Regions from separate parts of the Alkalihalobacillus sp. MEB130 genome, predicted to be linked through region 2. Evidence: riboswitches for the same ligand, from Rfam matches in the RefSeq annotation. Region 2 holds a riboswitch; the other holds the start of a gene.
The links. A riboswitch is a leader RNA that binds a small molecule or an ion and turns the genes downstream of it on or off. The one in region 2 is predicted to bind S-adenosylmethionine.
Positions count from the first base shown of each region.

Region 1: linked by a shared signal. The riboswitch ahead of N0O92_RS13535 (peptide-methionine (S)-S-oxide reductase) and the one ahead of N0O92_RS07850 (methionine ABC transporter ATP-binding protein) in region 2 are both predicted to bind S-adenosylmethionine.

Region 1 covers NZ_JAOANA010000012.1:105,324-109,048, reverse strand. Annotated here, with positions in the region: gene N0O92_RS13550 (Dabb family protein) at 1-88, shown strand, start outside; gene N0O92_RS13545 (endonuclease/exonuclease/phosphatase family protein) at 200-1,012, shown strand; gene N0O92_RS13540 (hypothetical protein) at 1,118-1,324, shown strand; SAM riboswitch class I at 1,559-1,674, shown strand; gene N0O92_RS13535 (peptide-methionine (S)-S-oxide reductase) at 1,765-2,145, shown strand; gene N0O92_RS13530 (hypothetical protein) at 2,268-2,477, shown strand; gene N0O92_RS13525 (hypothetical protein) at 2,560-2,769, opposite strand; gene ytxJ (bacillithiol system redox-active protein YtxJ) at 2,964-3,284, shown strand; gene N0O92_RS13515 (glutaredoxin family protein) at 3,281-3,520, shown strand; gene N0O92_RS13510 (GNAT family N-acetyltransferase) at 3,581-3,725, shown strand, end outside.
Region 2 covers NZ_JAOANA010000006.1:23,190-41,740, forward strand. Annotated here, with positions in the region: gene N0O92_RS07840 (DUF3021 domain-containing protein) at 1-394, shown strand, start outside; gene N0O92_RS07845 (hypothetical protein) at 790-1,092, shown strand; SAM riboswitch class I at 1,357-1,469, shown strand; gene N0O92_RS07850 (methionine ABC transporter ATP-binding protein) at 1,605-2,630, shown strand; gene N0O92_RS07855 (methionine ABC transporter permease) at 2,623-3,291, shown strand; gene N0O92_RS07860 (MetQ/NlpA family ABC transporter substrate-binding protein) at 3,308-4,168, shown strand; gene nspC (carboxynorspermidine decarboxylase) at 4,367-5,494, opposite strand; gene N0O92_RS07870 (saccharopine dehydrogenase family protein) at 5,497-6,729, opposite strand; gene phaC (class III poly(R)-hydroxyalkanoic acid synthase subunit PhaC) at 7,547-8,635, opposite strand; gene fabG (3-oxoacyl-[acyl-carrier-protein] reductase) at 8,671-9,453, opposite strand; gene N0O92_RS07885 (poly(R)-hydroxyalkanoic acid synthase subunit PhaE) at 9,522-9,977, opposite strand; gene phaQ (poly-beta-hydroxybutyrate-responsive repressor) at 10,233-10,646, shown strand; gene N0O92_RS07895 (hypothetical protein) at 10,776-11,294, shown strand; gene fabG (3-oxoacyl-[acyl-carrier-protein] reductase) at 11,521-12,261, shown strand; gene N0O92_RS07905 (acetyl-CoA C-acetyltransferase) at 12,745-13,926, shown strand; gene N0O92_RS07910 (3-hydroxybutyrate dehydrogenase) at 13,975-14,748, shown strand; gene N0O92_RS07915 (sigma-54 interaction domain-containing protein) at 14,932-16,347, shown strand; tRNA gene N0O92_RS07920 (tRNA-Gln) at 16,399-16,473, opposite strand; gene N0O92_RS07925 (hypothetical protein) at 16,669-16,821, shown strand; gene ltaS (lipoteichoic acid synthase) at 16,912-18,551, opposite strand, start outside.

The sequences.
Region 1 (3,725 bases), on a different contig from region 2:
TGTTGAAAACGAAGAACACCAAAAAGTAGCTGCTTTTATTCGTGAAGTAGGAAGAGTAGACAGCATTGGTGTAGATTTCGAACTTTAATATGAGCTATGAGCCAACCGGTTAGTTGGCTCTATTTTTTTGGATAAATGTACTAACTGAATTTTCTGAATTGTTATGGTATACTTAGATTATCGAAGAAAGGAGGGCTCGATGGACAAGAAACATGCTTTCTTACAAATAGCACTCATTTTTATTTTTTGTGTACATTACTATCATCAATTGAATAAAGAGGAAACACTTATATCAGTACATAATAACAAGCTTTTTTTAGAAGAAGATTTTTTGATAGCGGTTACATCTTATAATATACAGTATGGGAAGGGACAAGATAATAGAGTAGATATTAATAGAACAATCGAAACCCTTCAATCTTTAGATTCGGATATTATCAGTTTACAAGAAGTTGAAAGGAATAGCTTGCGATCCAATTTCATTGACCAAGTGAATGTGATTGCGAAAGAACTTAACATGAACGCCTATTTTTCTCCTTCCTTAGCCTATCCTGGCCTTTACTATGGGAATGCTATCTTAACTACGTTTCCTATTATAAACGAACAAACACTCACATTTTCGAACCGTATAGAAACGAGAACAGCGATCTTTGTAGAGCTTCAAATATCGGACACTCATACCATTCATATCATCAACACCCATTTAGGACTAAACAGAGAAGAGCGCTCAAGAGCTATTGAAGAAATCAATAATAAAATAAAAACGATTGATGGGCCAATTGTTTTAACGGGAGATTTAAATTCCGTACCGAGTCAACAAGAATATCACATTTGGAATGACCGATTAATCAAAAGCAATAAAGGCATACCTTTTCAAACGTATTATAGTGAAGATTGGCAAATTGACTATATTTTCCATAGCTCTGATTTTGCCGTAGATGAAGTAAGTGTGGTTAAAAGTGATGCTTCAGATCACTTTCCAGTAACAGCAAGAATGCTATTATATCAGTGATTTCATTGTTTTACTTAATCTACTATTAAGATACTGGAACAAATTGTTAGTTATTGGTGGTAAACTAAAAGAAAACAAGATTGAACGTCTTTAGGAGGGACCTACTTGGAAACGAAGAAACCAAAATTATCGATGACGGGTGCAATTGTACTTTTAAGTTTTTGTATAGTGTATGCTTCCTTGAATATATCAAGTGCTATTAGAGAATCTTCTAGGAATCATGTAAACACTGGTTTCTATGATTATGAAATAGGCAGGTTTAATGATAATTTCGAAGAACTGATAAAAACACTACAAGAAAACACCGAATAGAAAAAGTTGGGTTTATGATCTCCTGCGAAGGTTTAGCAAGATGCTAATAATTTAGCGCATTGGGAAGAGAAAACAACGCCAAGAAAGTAAATGGCCCCTTAGATACCTCCATGATTTCATGTGTATTTTGTTGAAAAAATCGAATTTTTAAAAAAGTACTTGAATTTCAGATAAGGAATTGTTATTATTAATAACAATTACATGATTAAAAAAAATAATTAAATAGCGATAAACTTCTTATTCAGAGTGGTAGAGGGACCAGGCCCTATGACACCCGGCAACCATTAAGTCGATTTTAGACTTAAACGGTGCTAATTCCTGCAAAGGTTTTAACCTTTGAAAGATGAGAGGATGGATAAAATCATTTTAACCTCTCTTTTCATACAAAGAGAGGTTTTTTGATGAATAGAAGGCTTATCGCTCAAAGGAGCGAGCAAATTATGGAAAGAGCAGTGTTTGGAGCAAGTGAATTTTTTAGTAAAAAACCTTTTTATACAGTTATTCGTGGGATTGAAAATGTTCATGTTGGACAATTAAAAGGGGCAAACATAGATATTGTAGAGATTTGGTTTGATCCGTGGAAAGTATCTTATACAGAAATAGTAGATTTGTTTTTTGATTTACATGACCCAACAACAAGACAAGACCAATCACTAAAAAATCAATCATGTATTTTCTTCACCACTGTTACTCAATTAACAGCAGCTAAACAAAAGAAAAATGAAATAAAACAGATAATAAAAAAGGATGTCGTTACCGAGATTACTCCAATATGTGAACATCTGATTGACTTGAAACAGATGAAAGAAATTTCTTACTAATATTGGAGTCGGTTTGTTTTTTTATAATATTTTTCTACTTTATTCGACTTCTACATAGATTCGTTTTATAATAAGCTTACCTATATGTACTCTTTGTTGGTAATCTATTCTGGAGTTGGTAAATGGTGTCGGAACAAATTGACAAAGCTCATCTTAGAAATTACGTTCAACGGCTGATATGTAAAAAAAATGCTTTGTTTGAACAATTGAATAATGAGAAACTTATTGAGATAAAACAAATCAATCTAGGTGAAGTTAAAGGGATTGATTTAATCATAAAAGAGATGATAAAAGAGTTTGATCTGTCTGAAGATGATTTTGAGGGTCTATAGACTATTTAAAAGTACATACTGATCTATGTTAACAAGAAACCAAGGTGAGATTCACCTTGGTTCTTGTTTTTTACTGTTATGACTAATGTTGCTCTTGAGCAAGTTGCTGATTTCTGATTTTCCTTTTCTTTTTATAGCTACGATATTCAATTAAACAGATTGTGCCAAACAATATTGACGCAAGGATATGAATGAACATATTAGATTGCATGAAATTGTTAACTATTTGATAAATTGAGTACAAAGCTAATAACCCACTAAAAATGATTAAGAATGGTTGCGTTCGTTTCATGTTATCACCTATTTAGTATAAATTTATTTTTTGAGTAAGCGCTTTCCTTAATTTTACCTGAGATGAATAAAAAAGAAAAGCTTTTATCAAATAATTCTAATAAGAAAAAGAAACAATCGTTTTCATAGTCATTTCTTCCTGATTGTGGTAATGTAATTGAAAAGTATTCAACAATAGGATGGTGTTACTTTACGATGAAACAACTAACAAGCATTGAAGAGATGAATCAGTTTGTACAACAATCAGGAAAACACTTACTTTTTAAACATAGTACAACCTGTCCAATAAGCGCAAAAGCTCATGAAGAATTTCAGGCTTATGTGAAAGAGACAAACATATCGGCAGCCATTGTGTTAGTAATTGAAGATCGACCAATTTCTAATCAAATTGCAGAACAGTTTGGAATTAAGCACGAATCACCTCAAATTTTCTTACTTGAAGATGGAAAGGTTCGTTGGAATACGTCACATTGGAAAATAACAACACAAGCAATTAAGGAGGCAGTTGCTGAATGAGTAAACAAGTAATTGTCTATTCAACGGATGGCTGTGTCGAGTGTACCTATGTGAAAAAAATGCTAAAGGATGAAGGCATTGATTTTGAAGTAAGAGATGTTATGGCTAGTGAGGAATATCAAAAAGAAGTGGAGAAATTTGGTTTTATGGGTGTTCCCGTTACAGTAGTAGGCGATCAAGCTGTAAAAGGGTTCTCGCCGGAACTGAATGAGCTTATTGCTAGCGTAAAAAAGTAAAAAAGTTGGGAGTTGTCAAAGTGACAGCTCCCTTGTTATCTAGATGGGGGAGGTAGTCCAATGTTCGGTAACACTATGATAAGAAAAGCAAATAATGGTGACATTGTTGACATACAAAAATTAGCGAAAGAAACATGGAACCATACATATGAAGGACTCATTCCAATTGATGTACAAAACAAGTTTATTGAAAGTGCTTATTCAG
Region 2 (18,551 bases):
GGAAACATTGAAAAGAATTTTCATTGGTTTGGGCTTTAGTGCAGTTCTCATTTTTGGAACGGTAACTGTCTTAATGCTGTCCAATACTGAGGTGCCTGTATTAATCTTGTGGAACAACATGCTTGGAAGTATGATCATGGGAGCTTATTTTGGGGTGGCATCTCTCCTTTTTGAGATCGAGAATTGGAGCCCTCTTAAGCAAACCACCATTCACTTTTTACTCTCAATATCACTTTGGTTAATGTTGGCTATTACGATTGGATGGTTGCCTCTCACCTTAATGGCTCTGTTAGTTAGTATTGCAACTTTCATTGCCGTTTATCTCATTTTCTGGTCTAGTTACTATTATTACTTTAAATGGCAAGAAAAAGAAATGAACGGTTCAGTGAAATAATGATTTGTATTCTAAACATAGAACTCTAGCTAATTCCAAGAGCCCACTTTCAATAATTGTGGATACGTTGTTAAAACAACTTCAAACGCTTAAATTTTAAATTAGAAGCGAACAGTTATGACACTGTTCGCTTCTGTATACGCTTATTTTAAGAATGTGGGTAACTTGTCAATAGTAAATCGTTGTCTCTTTTGTTAAACAGATTTTTAATAGTTCCTTGTATAGAGTATATAATGAAGAAATGGTAATATATTCTAAGGGGAAGACCATAGCTGTATGAAAAAGGGGGATTCACAATCGACTATATAATATTTGCGCTATTTACTATAACGGGCACTTGTTTATTAATTGGTACAACAAAGCAAGAAAAAAAATGGCTTGGAGGCATCGGTGGGGTGATGCTGGTTGTTTTTATCGGTGTGAGTCAACTAATAAAGCTACAATCAGGTTTTTTTGAAAGTCGAACGACAGAAACATCAGAGGCAGTAGGACAATGGGTAGTACCTTGCTTCGTCATTTTAGCAATCTATTTACTTGGGCTAATAAATTATCGATTGATTAAAGTAGCATTAAAGCAACAAAGCTGGGTCAAATGGGGAGTTATCGCACTGGATATTTTATTAAGTCTTATCTACTTATCCGCGGGGGCGTTTGCATTATTTATCGTTACGTTCACCTATTTTCCGTTTGCACCATAAAGGTGAGGGTAGACATGCGAACCTAGTTCTAAGCTTGATGTAATACGTGTCTGATGAAGTTCAAAAGATTAGACAGATGTTCTTCTTCACTGTTATAGTTTCAAACTCTTCAGCACCTAAATAAGAAAAGATACAAAGCTGATAATTTAATAATTTTGAATACTAAAACTATATTAATCTAATTTTGTTTGTTGACAATTATTTTTGAGTTATGCTATTATTCTCTCATTGCTACTACTAAAAAACAGCTAATTAAATAATAGACTCTTATCCAGAGTGGCGGAGGGACTGGCCCTACGATGCCCGGCAACCGTTGGATCATATTGATCTAAGAAGGTGCTAAATCCTGCAAAGTATGATGCTTTGAAAGATGAGAGAAGGGAATGTAAAAAACCTTTCTGCTCATCTAGCAGAAAGGTTTTTTACATTAAACGTCAACAACTATATATAATGTTGCAATAAAGTTGAGTATTCTTATAGGGTAAGTATGCTGTAGGGGGAAGGAGAAACGGATGATTTCATTAACAGGTATTAAAAAAGTATTTCAAACTAAAAATGGCCCAGTTACAGCCGTTGATGGAATTAACCTAACTATCAATGAAGGTGAAATCTATGGTGTTATTGGATATAGTGGTGCGGGAAAAAGTACATTAATACGTATGCTGAACATGTTAGAGAGGCCAAGTGAGGGTAACGTTGTGGTTGCCGGAAGAAATCTGTCAGAACTAAAACAACCAGAACTTCGTAAAGCTAGACAGGAAATCGGGATGATTTTTCAGCATTTTAATTTACTTTGGTCTCGAACTGTTAGGCAAAATATTGCGTTTCCACTTGAAATAGCCGGGGTGAAAAAGGCAGAACGAATAAAACGAGTGGATGAATTGATTAAGCTTGTTGGCTTAGAAGGGCGTGAAGAAAGTTATCCTTCTCAACTGAGTGGAGGACAAAAGCAGCGTGTTGGTATTGCACGTGCGTTAGCGAATAACCCAAAGGTTCTTCTCTGTGACGAAGCAACATCGGCATTGGATCCCAAAACAACCGATTCGATTTTGGACTTGCTTGTAGATATTAACAAACGTTTAGGGCTTACTATTATTTTAATTACGCACGAAATGCATGTTATTCGAAAAATTTGCGATCAAGTTGCGGTTATGGAAGCTGGAAAAATTGTTGAACAAGGACCTGTGATAGAAGTATTCCGTAAACCGAAAGAGAAGATGACGAAGGAATTTGTTAAGCAAATTACGGTGACGGATGAAACCGTCGATGCTGTTGAACATATGCTTGCTGATTATCCGAACGGGCATGTGGTGCAGATGACGTTTGTCGGAGAAGAAGCGGAACGTCCATTGATTACTCAGTTGATTAGACAGTTTGATATAGAGGTTAATATCATCCAAGGAAAACTGACAAAAATACAAGATGGTTCGTACGGGACCTTATTTGTTGCTTTAACAGGTGACAAAGATGAAATCACTAAAGCAATTACATTTATCCGCGAAAAAGAAGTGGAAGTAGAGGTGATTGCCCATGCTTGATCAATGGTTTGGAAGAGTAAAGTGGGATCGGTTATGGGACGCCACGCTAGAAACTCTCTATATGACAGGTATTTCTATCGCAGCTACTTTTGTTATTGGCTTAATTCTTGGACTTGTTCTGTATTTAACGAGCAAAGGTAACCTTTATGAAAACAGGTGGATTAATACGATATTCAGTTTAATTGTAAATGTGTTTCGCTCGATTCCATTCATTATCTTAATTGTTTTATTAATCCCATTTACACGTATGTTAGTTGGTTCGATGCTTGGCGCAAATGCCGCGTTACCAGCCTTAATCATTGGTGCGGCTCCTTTTTATGCTCGTATGGTCGAGATGGCGTTAAGAGAAATTGACAAAGGTGTGATTGAAGCTTCGCAAGCAATGGGAGCAACGAAATGGGATATTATTAAAAAAGTGCTTATTCCGGAATCGCTACCAGCACTCATTTCTGGCATAACCGTAACAGCTATATCGTTAGTAAGTTTTACGGCGATGGCCGGTGTAATTGGGGCAGGGGGGCTTGGACACTTTGCATACCTTGAAGGATTTCAACGAAACAATAGTCAAATTACATTAGTTGCAACAGTAGTCATTTTAATTATTGTCTTTCTCATTCAATGGATTGGTGACTACTTTACAAATAAAACAGATAAACGATAACAGGGGGATTTTTATTATGAAAAAGTTTTTACGTTTAATGGGTGTAGCAGCATTATCCGCTTCTCTAGTAGCTTGCGGTACATCAGAAGAAGAAACAACAGAAAATACGGCTGGAGATGAAACGGAACAAGCTGAGTCTTCTACATTAGTAGTTGGAGCATCTGCTGTTCCACATACAGAAGTGCTTGAATACGTTCAACCACTTTTAGCTGAAGAAGGAATCGAGCTTGAAATTGTAACATTCCAAGATTATATTTTGCCAAACCAAGCTTTACGTGATGGAGATATTGATGCTAACTATTTCCAAACACCTGGTTACTTAGCAATGCAATTAGATGAAAATCCTGATTATGATTTTGTTGATATTGGTGCGATTCATGCTGAACCAATCGGTGTATACTCTAAGGAATATAGTAGCTTAGATGAGCTTCCAGAAGGTGCAACCATTATTATGAGTGATTCAATTAGCGATCACGGACGCATCCTACCAATTTTTGAAAAAGCAGGTCTTATCGAGCTTGATGTGGAAGAAGGAGCATTAGCAACAGTCGATAATATTGTATCAAACCCAAAAAACTTACAATTTGATAAGTTGCAAGTAGAAGCAAGAATGCTTGCTCCTTCATTTGAAGCTGGAGAAGGCGATGTGGTTGTGATTAACACGAACTATGCACTTGAAGGTGGAGTGGATATCGAGTCATACGGAATTGCGTTTGAGGGAGAAGATGTGCTTCAGCCTAACCTGATTGTTGTTCGTTCTGAAGACGAAACACGTGCTGAGATCTTAAAGTTAGTTGAAATCCTTCAATCTGAGGATGTTCAACAGTTCATTATTGAAACATACGATGGAGCCGTAATTCCATTAACAGGTAAATAATAGATAGGACAAAAGTTGAAAGCTGCTGAGATATGTTTCTCCGCAGCTTTTTAATTATATATGTCCAAAAAAAGTGGTTGGTTTGTAAGGTTTGAAACCTACGCATGACAGACTTAAAGACTGTCACCTTGAGCACTTTGTAAATATTGAAAAAACCAGATTCTGTAATAGAATCTGGTTTTTAAAGTCCGTATTAAATTACGCAAGTCTCGTTTTAAAATCTTCATATCCAAATTCGCGGACAATACGGTAATCGCCATCTTTATCTTTGACAGCGATCGCTGGCAGTGGCATGCCGTTAAAAGTCGTGTTTTTCACCATCGTATAAATAGCCATATCTCCAAACATTAAACGGTCGCCATTTTCTAATGGCTGATCAAAGGAATATTCTCCAATGACATCACCTGCTAGACACGTTTGTCCACCAAGGCGATACGTGTATGGCTTCTCATTTTTTTCTCCTGATCCAAAGAGAGGAGGACGGTAAGGCATTTCTAACACATCTGGCATATGACATGTTGCTGATGTATCAAGGATCGCAATCTCGATATCATTCTCAAGTTTATCAAGGACTGTTGTAACAAGATAGCCCGCATTAAGAGCAATGGCTTCTCCTGGTTCAAGGTACACTTCTAAATTGTACGTATCTTGCATTCTTTTAATGCATTTTTCAAGTAATGCAATGTCATAGTCTTCACGTGTAATGTGATGACCACCACCAAAGTTAATCCATTCTAATTGTGACAACCATGGTCCAAACTTTTCTTCTATAGCATTCAATGTTGTTTCTAAATCATCTGAGTTTTGTTCACAAAGTGTGTGAAAATGGAGCCCAGATACACCATCAAGTAATTCTGGGCGGAAGTTCTTAATCGTAACACCAAAGCGGGAGCCAGGAGAGCATGGATCATAGATCGCATGCCCAACTTGTGTTGAGTGTTCAGGATTGATACGTAACCCCACTTTTTTTCCAGCTGCTAGTACTTTGTCTTTAAACTTTTCGACTTGTGAGAACGAGTTAAAGATAATATGATCGCAATAAGAAATGATTTCGTCAATTTCATCATCACGATATGCTGGGGCAAAGCAATGGTTTTCTTTACCCATCTCTTCATAACCAAGACGCGCTTCATAGAGCCCACTCGACGCCGTACCACTCAAATATTTTCCGATTAATGGATAAAATTCGGACATGGAAAACGCCTTTTGAGCTAGGATAATTTTTGCATCTGTCCGTTCCATTACCCCGTTTAATATCTTCAGATTCTTTTCCAAAAGACTTTCATCTACTATATAACATGGTGTTGGTAATTCTTCAAATTTCATAATTAACGTACAGTCTCCGCTTCTTTAATTGGCTCATGATCGACAAGCTCTGGGTTAAAGCTTTCTTTCCAAGGCAATCCCCATTTGTTTAATGCTTCCATGAATGGATCTGGATCAAACTCTTCAATGTTGTAGACGCCCGCTTTATTCCATTTTCCTGTCATAATCATCATCGCACCAATCATCGCAGGAACACCAGTTGTATAAGAAACGGCCTGAGAACCAACTTCTTGGTAACATGCTTCATGGTCACATATGTTGTATACGTAATATGTTTTATCTTTTCCATCTTTTTTCCCTTTAAAAATACAACCAATGTTTGTTTTACCTTTTGTACGTGGACCAAGAGTAGATGGGTCAGGTAATAGTGCTTTTAAAAATTGAAGAGGCACAATTTGTTGTCCTTCGTATTCAATTGGCTCAATAGAAGTTAATCCAACATTTTCAAGACACTTCAAATGAGTAAGATAGCTCTCACCAAAAGTCATAAAGAAACGAATTCGCTTAATTCCAGGAATATTAACGGCAAGAGATTCAAGTTCTTCATGATACAATAAGTACATATCTTTTTCCCCGACTTCTGGGAAATTATAAACGCGCTTAATTTCCATAGGTTTTGTCTCTACCCATTCACCATTCTCCCAGTAGCGTCCGTTCGCCGAAACCTCACGGATGTTAATCTCAGGGTTGAAATTCGTTGCAAAAGGGTAGCCGTGATCTCCAGCGTTACAATCAAGAATATCGATGTACTCAATCTCATCAAAATGATGCTTTAGGGCATGTGCAGAAAAAACACCTGTTACACCAGGATCAAAACCACTTCCTAAAAGAGCAGTGATACCCGCTTTTTCGAAACGCTCGCGGTAATCCCACTGCCAGCTGTATTCAAATTTTGCTGTATCTTCTGGCTCGTAATTCGCTGTATCTAAATAGTGTGTTTTTGTAGCAAGACACGCATCCATGATCGTTAAATCTTGGTATGGAAGAGCTAAGTTCATAACGATATCTGGCTTAACTTCTTCAATTAATGCAATTAACTCATCTACATTGTTTGCATCCACTTGTGCAGTTGTAATTTTTGTTTTTCCACCATCAAGTTTTGCTTTTAGGTCGTCACATTTTGATTTCGTACGACTTGCAATACAAATCTCTTCGAAAACCTCGCTGTTTTGAACACATTTGTGGATGGCAACAGATGCGACTCCACCACAACCAATAATAAGTGCTTTTCCCATAATCCTATCTCCTTACTGATTAAATTTTACAAATAAAAAGAAGTTCTTAATAAACTCTTAGGATGTCTTTACCCAAAAAGGATATGCGTATAACTCCTCAAAAAACGTTTGAACAACAAAAAAGCAAGTGCCAAACGCATAATTGCGCACAACACTTGCTAAGATATCATCAATTACATTAAAAAGCAGAGTAATCCATGACAACAGTCATAAATATACGTGTCGAATATCATATTAGAAAAAAATATGATAGAAAGCTCTTTAATATTCAAAGTATCTTAAGTAGGGATCAGAGTCTATATAGCAAATAATTACTTTTTAGCACTCTTATTGACCGTTTCACAAGTTGATGTGCAAATGCACTGGTTGTAAAGTAACCAACTTATAAAATTTGAGCTTTTAACTCAATCAATAAGGCAACAAAGTTGCCAGTCGGCATTTGACCCAGCTGTCCGTATGGCCTTACCTTCCAGTAGGAAGTGGTCAAAATTATCTGCTTGGAAAGACCTGATGTAGTAAATTCAAACTCTCCAATTAATGCTCCTCTAGAGTAGCACATTTGAACAAAAATTCAATAGGAAAAAGTAAAAAAAAATAAAAAAGTACATTTAGTTTCTTTTCCCTAGAAAATAATACTCAATTATGTATGTAAAATAGTGTCTCGGAATTCTTTTTTGGAATAAAAGAGAGGAGGTGCAGAAAATGAGAGTATATGTACCCGGGTAGTGGAACAAAAAGGGATAAAGATCAAACAGCAGTTTGGAGGTGTCCTCAAGAGGCAGGTAGTACACCTTTTCTTGAGAACACCTTGTAAATATTACTTAGAGTGCTCTGTTAGCCATTCTTCAATTAGTGGGTAAGTGTGTTGAACCGCCCTTTTTCCTATTGTTACAGAGACATGACCAGCAGGAATTAGTTTGAATGTCTTGTCTTTACTAGAAATTTTGTCCATCAATTTTTCTGTTTGTTCAGGAATCGCAATGTGGTCACGATCTGCTGCGATGTTTAATACATTTGCTTTAATGTTTTTTAGCTCAACTTGTTGTCCACGAATATACAATTCATCATTGATCAGCTTATTTTTTTGGTAAAATTCCCCAATCCATTGCCTATAAGCTTCACCAGGGAATGGTACACCATCTCCAACCCATTTTTGCATGAGGGACCAGTTTTTAACGAAATCTTCGTTATCTGCACGGTCGGCTAGTGCAACATAGGGGCCAAAGTAGTTTACTAAAGGTTTTAATAGCTTATTTCCAAAATCAATGGTTTCTGCTGGAATATTGCCAAAAGTATCAACCATTAGATCTAAATTAAAATATTTTTCGTCCACCCAGTTTGTAAATAAGCCTGCATTACTAAAATCGAATGGGCTCGTCAAAAATACATTGTTACGAATAGGTAAATTCGGGTGTAGCGCTGTAAAGATAGCGGTTAATGTCCCACCTATGCAATAGCCAAGTAGGCTGATTTCGTCAGCTTGAGAAGTTTTAAGAACTTTTTTTACAGCGCGTGGGATATAATCCAACACGTAATCATCAAACTTCATATGTCGATCTTCATAACCTGGTGTTCCCCAATCTAACAAATAAACATCATGCCCTTTATCTGTTAAGTATTCAATTAGACTACTACCAGGAGCTAAGTCTAATATGTACGGCTTATTGATAAGAGCATAAATCATTAAAATCGGTACTTTATTTGTTTTTACTTTTGCGGGTTGATAGCGATAAAGCTTAGCCTTATTTTTCGTCCAAATAACCTCTTTCGGCGTTTGTCCTACTTTCGGCTCAGGTTCTTTTGTGAGGACATCCATCACTCGTTTAAATTTTTTATAATCTTTTTGTAACTCTTCTGGTACGGTGTCAAATAATGTTTCCATTGATTTGGTAGCAGAATAAACCATTGCCCCAGCTCCTTTTTCGTTAGCTTTTTTGTTCGTTACATGTACAAACCACCATTTACATTAATGCACTGACCAGTTATGTAACTGTTATTTGCTAAGAAAAGTACAGCATCAGCAATTTCAGATGTTTGGCCTAAGCGTTGCATTGGAATTTTACTAATTAATTGTTCTTTTACTTTTTCAGGAATTTCTTTCACCATTTCCGTTTCAATATAACCTGGACAAATAGCATTAACTGTAATACCACTTCTTGCTGTCTCTAACGCAAGTGATTTTGTGAAGCCAATCATTCCAGCCTTAGAAGCAGAGTAATTTGTTTGGCCGAAACCCCCAGCTTGACCGATGATCGAACTCATATTAATAATACGGCCAAATTTTTGTTCAAGCATTGGATTGATTACTGCTGAAGTTGTATGGTAGATGCTATTTAAATTTACATTAATAACTTCATTCCAATCTTTTTCACTAAGCTTTCGGAACGTACGATCTCTTGTAATACCAGCATTGTTAACCAGAATATCTACTTTCCCGTAGTAGTTTTGTGTATTTTCCACTAGGGATTGAGCTTCGTCAAAGTTAGCTACATTTGCTTGAAAGGAGACAGCGCTTCCGCCAAGTTGCTCAATTTCAAATAAAACTTCATCAGCAGCCTCTTTAGCTGAATTATAGTTAATGACAACTTGAGCACCTTTTTTCGCTAATTCTTTCGCAATTGTTGATCCAATTCCTCTAGATCCGCCTGTTACGATAGCTACTTTTCCTGCTAAACTTTTATTCTCACTTTGTTGTAATGCCGAGTCATTTAAGATAATTGTCATTGTACATTCCTCCGAGTTTTTATTTTTTAGTTTAAAAAGAAAAATGAATAGTGATTTTCTACAAAAAATTACTCGTTATCAGGCGATGAAGGTGGTGATGGTGTCGTATTTGTCGATGCATCATCTTCCTCATTTGATAAGATTTTTAGAATTTGAGTCATTTTCTTATCTAGCCTTGTAATGCTTGTTTTTAGCTTTGTTATTTCTGAGGAAACGTTTTGGTTCAGTAGCTCGTCCTCAATTTTTTCATCGAGATTTTCGACTTTTTCTTCTAGGTTGATAATAAGGGAGGCGACACTAGAAATTTCTTCTCGTGTAGGGACATTCATTTGTTTCAAGTACGTATCCGTTGCATTTTGAACGAATTGTTGATATTGAAGGTAGCCACTTTGTAAATGCCCCAGATATTCTGCATACTCTTCTGTTTTTAGCGTTTCGTGAATGGCATCGCTTAAATTTGATTCTGTTTGTTCATACATGCTTTTCCAAAGTGCAAAAGGATCTAACATCGTTTGTTTTGTCATGAATCAAACTCCTTTCTGAAAATTGTTAAGATTCGTCATCTTAATAGTAAATGTATATGTGCAAGATTTCGTCAAAAACTTTTCGTAAAATATATATAAAATTCGCTATAATCAGACATTTTCAAGGGGGATTTTGGCGGATGATGTATTTTCTTGGTGAATTATGGATAATGAAGTAAAGGTTGACATTCATTACCTATAGGTGTAAATTACACATATGGATTATTTATTATAATTTGATGAGAAGGTGAGAGAATGACTCCCAAGCGAAGTAGTGTAGACAAAACAAAAAGAGATACAGCAAGTGCTCCAAAAAATTTTATGATTCCTGTATTGCTACTCTTATTAAAAGACTGGAATGCACATGGATACGAATTAATGCAGAAGCTTACACAATTTGGGTTTCACTCTGTAGACCAAGGGAACTTCTATCGAATTCTTCGTCAACTTGAAAAAGATGAGCTTGTTACTTCTGTTTGGGATACAACCTCATCCGGTCCGGCAAAGCGCATTTATTCCATTACAAAAGCCGGAGAACAGTATCTAGATATATGGGCCGATTCACTAGAACAATATCAAAAGATGCTTAACCAATTTTTTAATATGTACACAAATTTCTTCACACCACCAAGATATGCATCAAAAAAAGAAGAAAATGAGGAGAAATAGAAAAACATCTTGGTTCAGTCACCCAAACACTTTAGTAATATAAACATTGCTTCCTAGCATTGTTTGTGTTGATATACCAAGGTTGATTCAGACTCTGGTAAAAATAATTTATATTGTGGAGGGATTATGATGGCGGCAAAAAAGGAAACAAATAACTCAACTAACGATGTGATGGGCAGTTACTTTAAAGATTGGTGGGGCAATGATTCTATTTTTGAAGAATTGGAGCAGCGAACACTTCAGGCTTTTGAAAATCAAAAAGAGTGGATTGAAGGCACAAGAGATCAGTTAGAGCAATTAGAAGAATATTCGAAAAAGATGACAACAGAATGGAAAACCAACACTCAATCTGTCTTTGAAAATTACAGCAAACAGCTAGGTGTGCAAGATTACCAAGAATGGTTAAATAAGCTTGAGGAAATTGGTCATAAGTCCCAAACGATTGCTAGTCTACCAGGTAAGGCTTCTCTTGATCTATATTCAAGATCGACGGAACAGCTACATGAAGCGTCTGTTCATGCGATCGCTCAAAATAAAAAAGTACGTGAAAAATCGATTAATGCATTTGAAGGGATGTTTGATCACTTGAGAAATACACAACCTCAAATGTTCAAGTTCTTTGATTTTTATGCGAGTAGTACTAAGTAAGTAACTAAGACGTTAAGGAAATCAAGCATATTCATTTAATTAAGGATTAACTAGTTGATTAGTTTAAATAATCCTAATTAAACGATTGTGAATGGCTCGTTTTCCTTCTTTTTTTGCTGTCTGTAAGCGATTTCTACCCTTTATTAAGTTGGGAAGAGAGAGGTTGTGCTATTTATGACCTCGGAACTTTTCTGGGTAAATACCTAATAGGTAAGGGGAACAGAAAATGAGATTAAAAGATAAAGTGGCAATTATAACAGGTGCATCACGTGGGATTGGGGAGGCAACAGCTAGAAAATTTGCCTTAGAAGGTGCAAAACTTGTTTTAGTCGATTTGAAAAAAGATGAAGTAGATCGTGTTTCACAAATAATAAAAGACCTTAATGGAGAGAGCATAGGGATTGATGTTGATGTAACAGACCGTGAAGAGGTCGAAAATTTGATGAAGAAAACGATTCATCATTATGGTCGAATCGACGTTGTCATTAATAATGCGGGTATAACTCAGGATGCAACACTAGTCAAGATGACCGAACAGCAATGGGACAGTGTGATTGATGTAAATTTAAAAGGAGTATTTAATGTTGCTCAAGAAGCTGCGAAAATTATGATTGAACAAAAAAGTGGTGTCATATTGAACGCTTCTTCAGTTGTTGGTCTATATGGTAATTTCGGTCAAACGAATTATGCTGCATCTAAATGGGGCGTTAATGGAATGACAAAATCGTGGGCAAAGGAATTAGGGAAGCATGGAATACGAGTTAATGCTATTGCTCCTGGTTTCATTGCAACTCCAATGGTAGACAAAATGCCGGATAAAGTAAAAGAAATGATGAGGAATAAATCGGTGTTAAATCGTATGGGTAAGCCAGAGGATATTGCAAATGGGTATGCATTCTTAGCTTCAGATGAGGCTGAATACATTACAGGAACCGTTTTAAGTATTGATGGAGGAACTGTTATTTAGTGCAAGTCACATAAACGTAATCCTCAGAATGGCAAGAGGGAAGAGAGGCTATCTTTTCAAAAGGTAGCCTTTATTAGTTAAATGTGGCTTTGAGGTCGATAAATCTATTTATCTATTTCTCTTGTAAATTCCGATAAAACGGAATTTTTTTTACTAAATCATTCCGTTTTATCGGAATATTCCAATAAAACGGAATGAGAATGATTGGGTTTACTGTTACATGATGATATATTTTGAAAATAATTGACAATTTTTTTGGACTAACTGGTCTGTTTGGTGACGTGTGAAAACTATTAAAAATACTTTTCTTGTAACATTACTAGAGAATTGGCATAAATCTTGCTATAGAGAATGGTGAAGTACATATTCTTTAGAAGGATAAGCTTTTAACCCACCTTAGAGTAACAGAAGCTAAATGATCATTCTCAGCTAGATCGTGGTTTTATAAGTGCAATTAAAACATTTATATTAGGGGGTTTTTTCATGAGAGAGGTTGTTATTGTAAGCGCTGTTCGTACGGCAATTGGTAATTTTATGGGTTCGCTTAGTCAAACACCAGCAACAGAATTAGGAGCCATTGTTATTAAGGAGGCTCTACATCGAGCTGGATTAAAGGGAGAACAAGTAGATGAAGTGATTATGGGTAATGTTCTTCAAGCAGGGCTAGGTCAAGGACCTGCTCGACAAGCTGCTATTAAAGCAGGGATTCCAAATAGTGTTCCTTCCACTACAATTAATAAGCTATGTGGATCTGGTCTAAAGGCGGTGCATTACGCAGCACAAGCTATTCAATTAGAAGAGGCTGAGATTGTTGTTGCGGGTGGAATGGAAAATATGAGTCTTGCTCCTTATCTTCAAATGGATGCTCGTACAGGATATAGAATGGGCAATGGCAAAATAATAGATAGCATGATCCAAGATGGATTGCAATGTGCTGTTAATAGCTATCACATGGGGGTTACTGCTGAAAATCTTGCAGAGAAATATGAATTAAACCGTGATAGTCAAGATGAATTTGCTGCCTGGAGCCAGCAAAAAGCCGAGGCTGCAATGAATGAAGAAAAGTTCAATGATGAGATTGTCCCTGTAGAGATTCCTCAACGTAAGGGAGATCCACTTGTTTTTGATAAAGATGAATTTCCAAGAGCGGGAATTACGGCAGCTAAGCTTAGTAAGTTAAAGCCGGCCTTCAAAAAGGACGGCTCTGTAACGCCTGGAAATGCTTCTGGTATTAATGATGGAGCAGCTGCATTAGTTCTTATGAGTCGAGAAAAAGCTGAAGCGTTAGGTATCAAACCATTAGCTGTTTTGAGAGGAAATGCCTCTGTTGGTGTTGATCCAGAAATTATGGGGATTGGACCAGTGCCAGCATCTAATAAAGCTTTAGAAAAAGCCGGTTTGTCATTGGATCACATCGATTTGATCGAAGCAAATGAGGCTTTTGCAGCGCAAGCGTTAGCTGTAGGTAGTGAATTAGCCATTCCTAAAGAAAAACTAAATGTAAATGGTGGCGCAATTGCTTTAGGACATCCAATTGGAGCAAGTGGTGCGAGAGTACTTGTTACATTGCTTCATGAAATGAAGCGTCGCGAAGTTCGTTATGGCTTGGCTACTCTTTGTATCGGTGGTGGAATGGGCGTAGCGAGTGTAGTTGAAACAATTTAAGTAGTATAGATCAAAATCGTAATGCTCGTTTATAATGGAGGAACAACAATGGAAAGTAAAGTAACGTTTATAACGGGCGCTGCAAGTGGGATTGGTTACCAAATTGGAGAATCCTTTCTTAAGGATGGATCAAAAGTTGTGTTTACAGATATTGATGAAGAAAAAGTGAAAGAAGTAACAGCAGACTTAAGAGAGCAAGGATATGATTGCTTAGGATTAAAAGTCGATGTAACTCAAGAGGAAGATATTAAAAAGGCAATAGATGCAACGATTGAAACATACGGTAGACTTGATGTCCTTCTAAATAATGCAGGCCTACAGCACGTTTCACCGATTGAAGAATTTCCAACTGAAAAATTTGAATTCATGATAAAAGTAATGCAAATCGCACCATTTATTGCGATGAAGCATGTGATACCGATCATGAAGAAGCAACAGTTTGGACGAATTATTAATATGGCATCCATTAATGGAGTTATAGGTTTTTCTGGAAAAGCAGCTTATAACAGTGCCAAACATGGGGTAATTGGTTTAACTAAAGTAGCCGCTCTTGAAACGGCAGAACATAATATTACAGTGAATGCTCTTTGCCCAGGTTACGTGGATACTCCTCTCGTTCGTGGACAATTTGAGGATTTAGCTAAAACCCGTAATGTTCCTGTTGAAAAAGTGAAAGAAGAGGTATTATACCCACTAGTACCACAAAAACGCTTATTATCTGTTCAAGAAATTGCTGATTATGCCCTATTTTTAAGTAGTGAAAAAGCAAAAGGTGTTACAGGACAAGCCGTTTTGTTAGACGGTGGGTATACGGCACAGTAAAAACTTCTTCATATGGTTCAGAATAGGCTACGTACAAGTACATCGGGAGTTTGGCAATAGCAAAGTCGATTCCATCCGTTACTTAGGGATGTCCAAAAGATTTTTTGGACATCCCTTTCTCTATTTTTACCAACAAAGGATAGAAATTTTGTTATAATGATGCTATCGATTGGGGGGGAACCAATGAAGTTAGAGATGAGAAGGCTTTCATTTGAATGGTTAATGGAAATTATTCAATTATGCATCGAGCGCATCATTGTAGTCGATCGAGATGGAATCGTTATTTACATAGATGGGGCCTATTGTGAATTTTTAGGAATATCGTTTGAAGAGGCAATCGGTCGTCCAGTTCAAGCCATCATTGAAAATACACGAATGCATATTGTAGCTAGAACAGGTCAAAAGGAAATAGAGCACCTGCATCCAATAAACGGAAGTGTTATGATAGCGAATCGCTACCCTATTTTTATAGAAGGTCAATTAGTTGGGGCTTTAGGAACTGTTATCTACTCCGATCCAGACAATGTTAGAGCTCAAAAAAATAAAATAACAAATCTGTGCAATGCTTTGAATCTTTATAAAAATAAAGCATTAAATGAAGGAACATGTAAATATACGTTTGATGACTTAGTTGGAGATAGTTATGAATTTCAGGTGGCGAAAGCATTAGGAGAAAAGGTAGCAAGAAATGACTCTTCAGTATTGGTAACTGGAGAAACTGGCACAGGAAAAGAATTATTTGCTCATGCCATACACCATAGCAGTATGCGGAGTGACTTCCCTTTTGTGGCAATTAATTGTGCGTCTATCCCTGAATTGTTGTTTGAAACAGAGCTATTTGGTTATGAAGATGGTGCTTTTACAGGAGCGAAAAAAGGTGGAAAACTAGGCCTTTTAAAGTTGGCAAATAAGGGGACAATTTTTCTTGATGAAATTGGGGATATGCCTCTTTCTGTACAAAGTAAGTTACTTAGAGCGCTGCAAGAAAAAGAAATCCAACCTGTTGCAGGTCAAAAATCAATACCAATTGATATACGACTGATTGCGGCAACCAATCGAGATTTAGAAAAAATGGTACAGGAAGGAACGTTTCGTCAAGATCTCTTTTACCGATTAAATGTCATAAGTATAGAAATCCCTCCTCTTAGAAAAAGAAAAGAGGATATAGAAGCTATCTCGCAATATCTACTACGAAAGATCGAGAGAAGGTTTTATAAAAAGGGGACGATGTTGTCATCAGAAGTGGTAGACAAGCTCCAACGACACATGTGGCCTGGGAATATACGGGAGCTAGAAAACGTATTAGAACGAGCTATCAATGTATTGGATGGGACTGTTATAACATTAGAGCATTTACCACTTTACATAAAGGATCAAGCTGATCATTCCATTAAACAAGAACCACCTATTAATAACGCAAGCACAAACGGGACTGTTCAAACGATTCAACCATTAAAAGAGACATTAGCTCAAGCTGAGAAAAGGGCACTTGTTCATGCACTTACCGTTACAAGTGGGGATAAACTAGCTGCGGCAAAATTACTTGGAATTGGAAAGACAAGCTTTTATGATAAGTGTAAATTATATGGAGTTAAATAAAAGTGCCTGACCTTTGTTTAAATTGACAAGGGTCAGGCACTTTTTATGTAATGGCTGGGCTAGCAGGATTCGAACCTACGCATGACGGAGTCAAAGTCCGTTGCCTTACCGCTTGGCTATAGCCCATCGTTGCGACATTTATATCATATGCTTTTCGACAAATATTATACGGGATAACGATCATTTTTTGCCGTTTGCTTGGAGAAAGGGAGTAACACCTCTCCGTTCCTATTAGAAAGCGCGTTAATAAAAAGGAAACATGCATAAGTAAAAAATATTTTGAAAAAATAACGAAGAACCATTTCTAAAGGAGGGATTCGATTGGCAACTGGAAAAAGTTTTAATCATAAAAGAAAAGGTCATCCCGGTGCATTTCCAAAAGAAGGTGAAATGAAAAAGCCGAAAAATAATATAGAAGAAGATGGATATTTGGTTGAAAAAGAGGCTTTTCGAAATCGCGTGACTGAGGAGTAGCAATTTGTTTTAGATCAAAAAAGGTGGCAATCACTTAGTTTAATAAGTGATTGTCACCTTTGTAGTGAATGAAACGCTAGAGAGATCAGGTTATTCTAGAACCTTTGGGAGAGAATCGACTAAGTCAAAATCACTTTCATTCACTAAGTTCAAGTTCTCGTGTATGAGGTAATTGTACTTAGAGCGATCAACAGAAGTGAAAGTATCAGGCGTATAAAAGCGTAACAAGTCCCCGTTGACAACAAGATCTGAGAAGGCGAGTTTTTGTCTTGTTGTTTCCTGAAGTTGGTTTGCTTCTTCCATTCGCTCGTCTTCAAGTAGCTGACCTGTCACAGAATTATAAAACTTACCATCTGCAGCAGTGATCGTGGAACTCACGAAGTCTCCATTTCTAAAAGGGATAAGATCATCATGTTGGTCAGATAGAAGGTCCGTGCCAAAATGAACATAGGATTTCGTGTCCTTACCAAGCAAATGAAGAAGGGTTGGGAGAAGGTCAATTTGTCCGCCGTATTCCTCAATTACTTTACCTTCTATTCCTGGAACACGAATGAATAAAGGTGTCCGCTGTAACCCAGCACTTTCATAAGGTGTAACTTCTTTGCCGATTACTTCTTTCATGGCTCGGTTATGATTATTTGAAATTCCATAATGATCCCCATACATAATAATAATAGACTCATCATATAGCCCAGCTTCTTTTAAATAAGTGAAAAATTGCTCTAACGCTTCGTCTGCATATCGGGCTGTTTGGAAGAAATTATCAACTGTCCTATTACCGGTTGTATGCGGCGCAAGTGTTGCGTCTTCTTCGTCAAGCGTAAACGGAAAATGATGAGTAACTGTAATGAAATTAGCATAAAAAGGCTGAGGCAATGACTGTAAATAAGGCATGGCTTGTTCAAAAAATGGTTTGTCCATTAGGCCGTAATTTGCTAAGTCTTCTTCCTTCATATTGAAATATCTTGAATCGTAAAACCGATCATATCCGAGTGATTTATAAATTTCATTGCGATTCCAGAAGGTTCCCGTATTTCCATGAAGCACCGCTGATGTGTATCCTTCTTGCCCCAATATAGCTGGAGCTGCATGATAAGTGTTTAGTCCTTTTGTTGTAAAAGCAGCACCTTGCGGCAAACCATAGAGAGAATTGGCTACCATAAATTCAGCGTCAGCTGTTTTTCCTTGTGCTGTTTGGTGAAAGAAATTAGGGAAGTAAAGAGTGTGTTTTTCGTTCGTCAATGAATTTAAGAATGGTGTGACTTCTTCACCGTGTAGTTCATAATCAATTAGGAAAGTTTGAATGGATTCCATGTGTACATAAATAACATTCAAGCCTTCCCCAGTCCCAAAATAGTCAGGATTAGGTTCTGCGTAATTTGATCTTGTATAATGTAATACTTCGGTTATTTGATTGCTATCGGCAAACACTCTTTGTGTCGATGCTTTCGTGCTAAGAACTGCATCATAAATCGTGTAATTGTACATTCCTAAATACTTAACAATGTAGTTACGGTCAAATCCTCTAGTTAGTAAATCTGGTCGATCGGATTCTGCAATGGCTAAATTGACACCTGAAATACTTAAAGCAACTAAGAACAAAGCTGATAGCTTTAATGGAGTCATTTCCTTCACTTCTACTTTTTTATGAATCATTGTTAGCATGACAACAAGGAGAATCACATCAGCAAACAATAAAATATCCAATGGTTGTAAGAGGGTAGTAATAC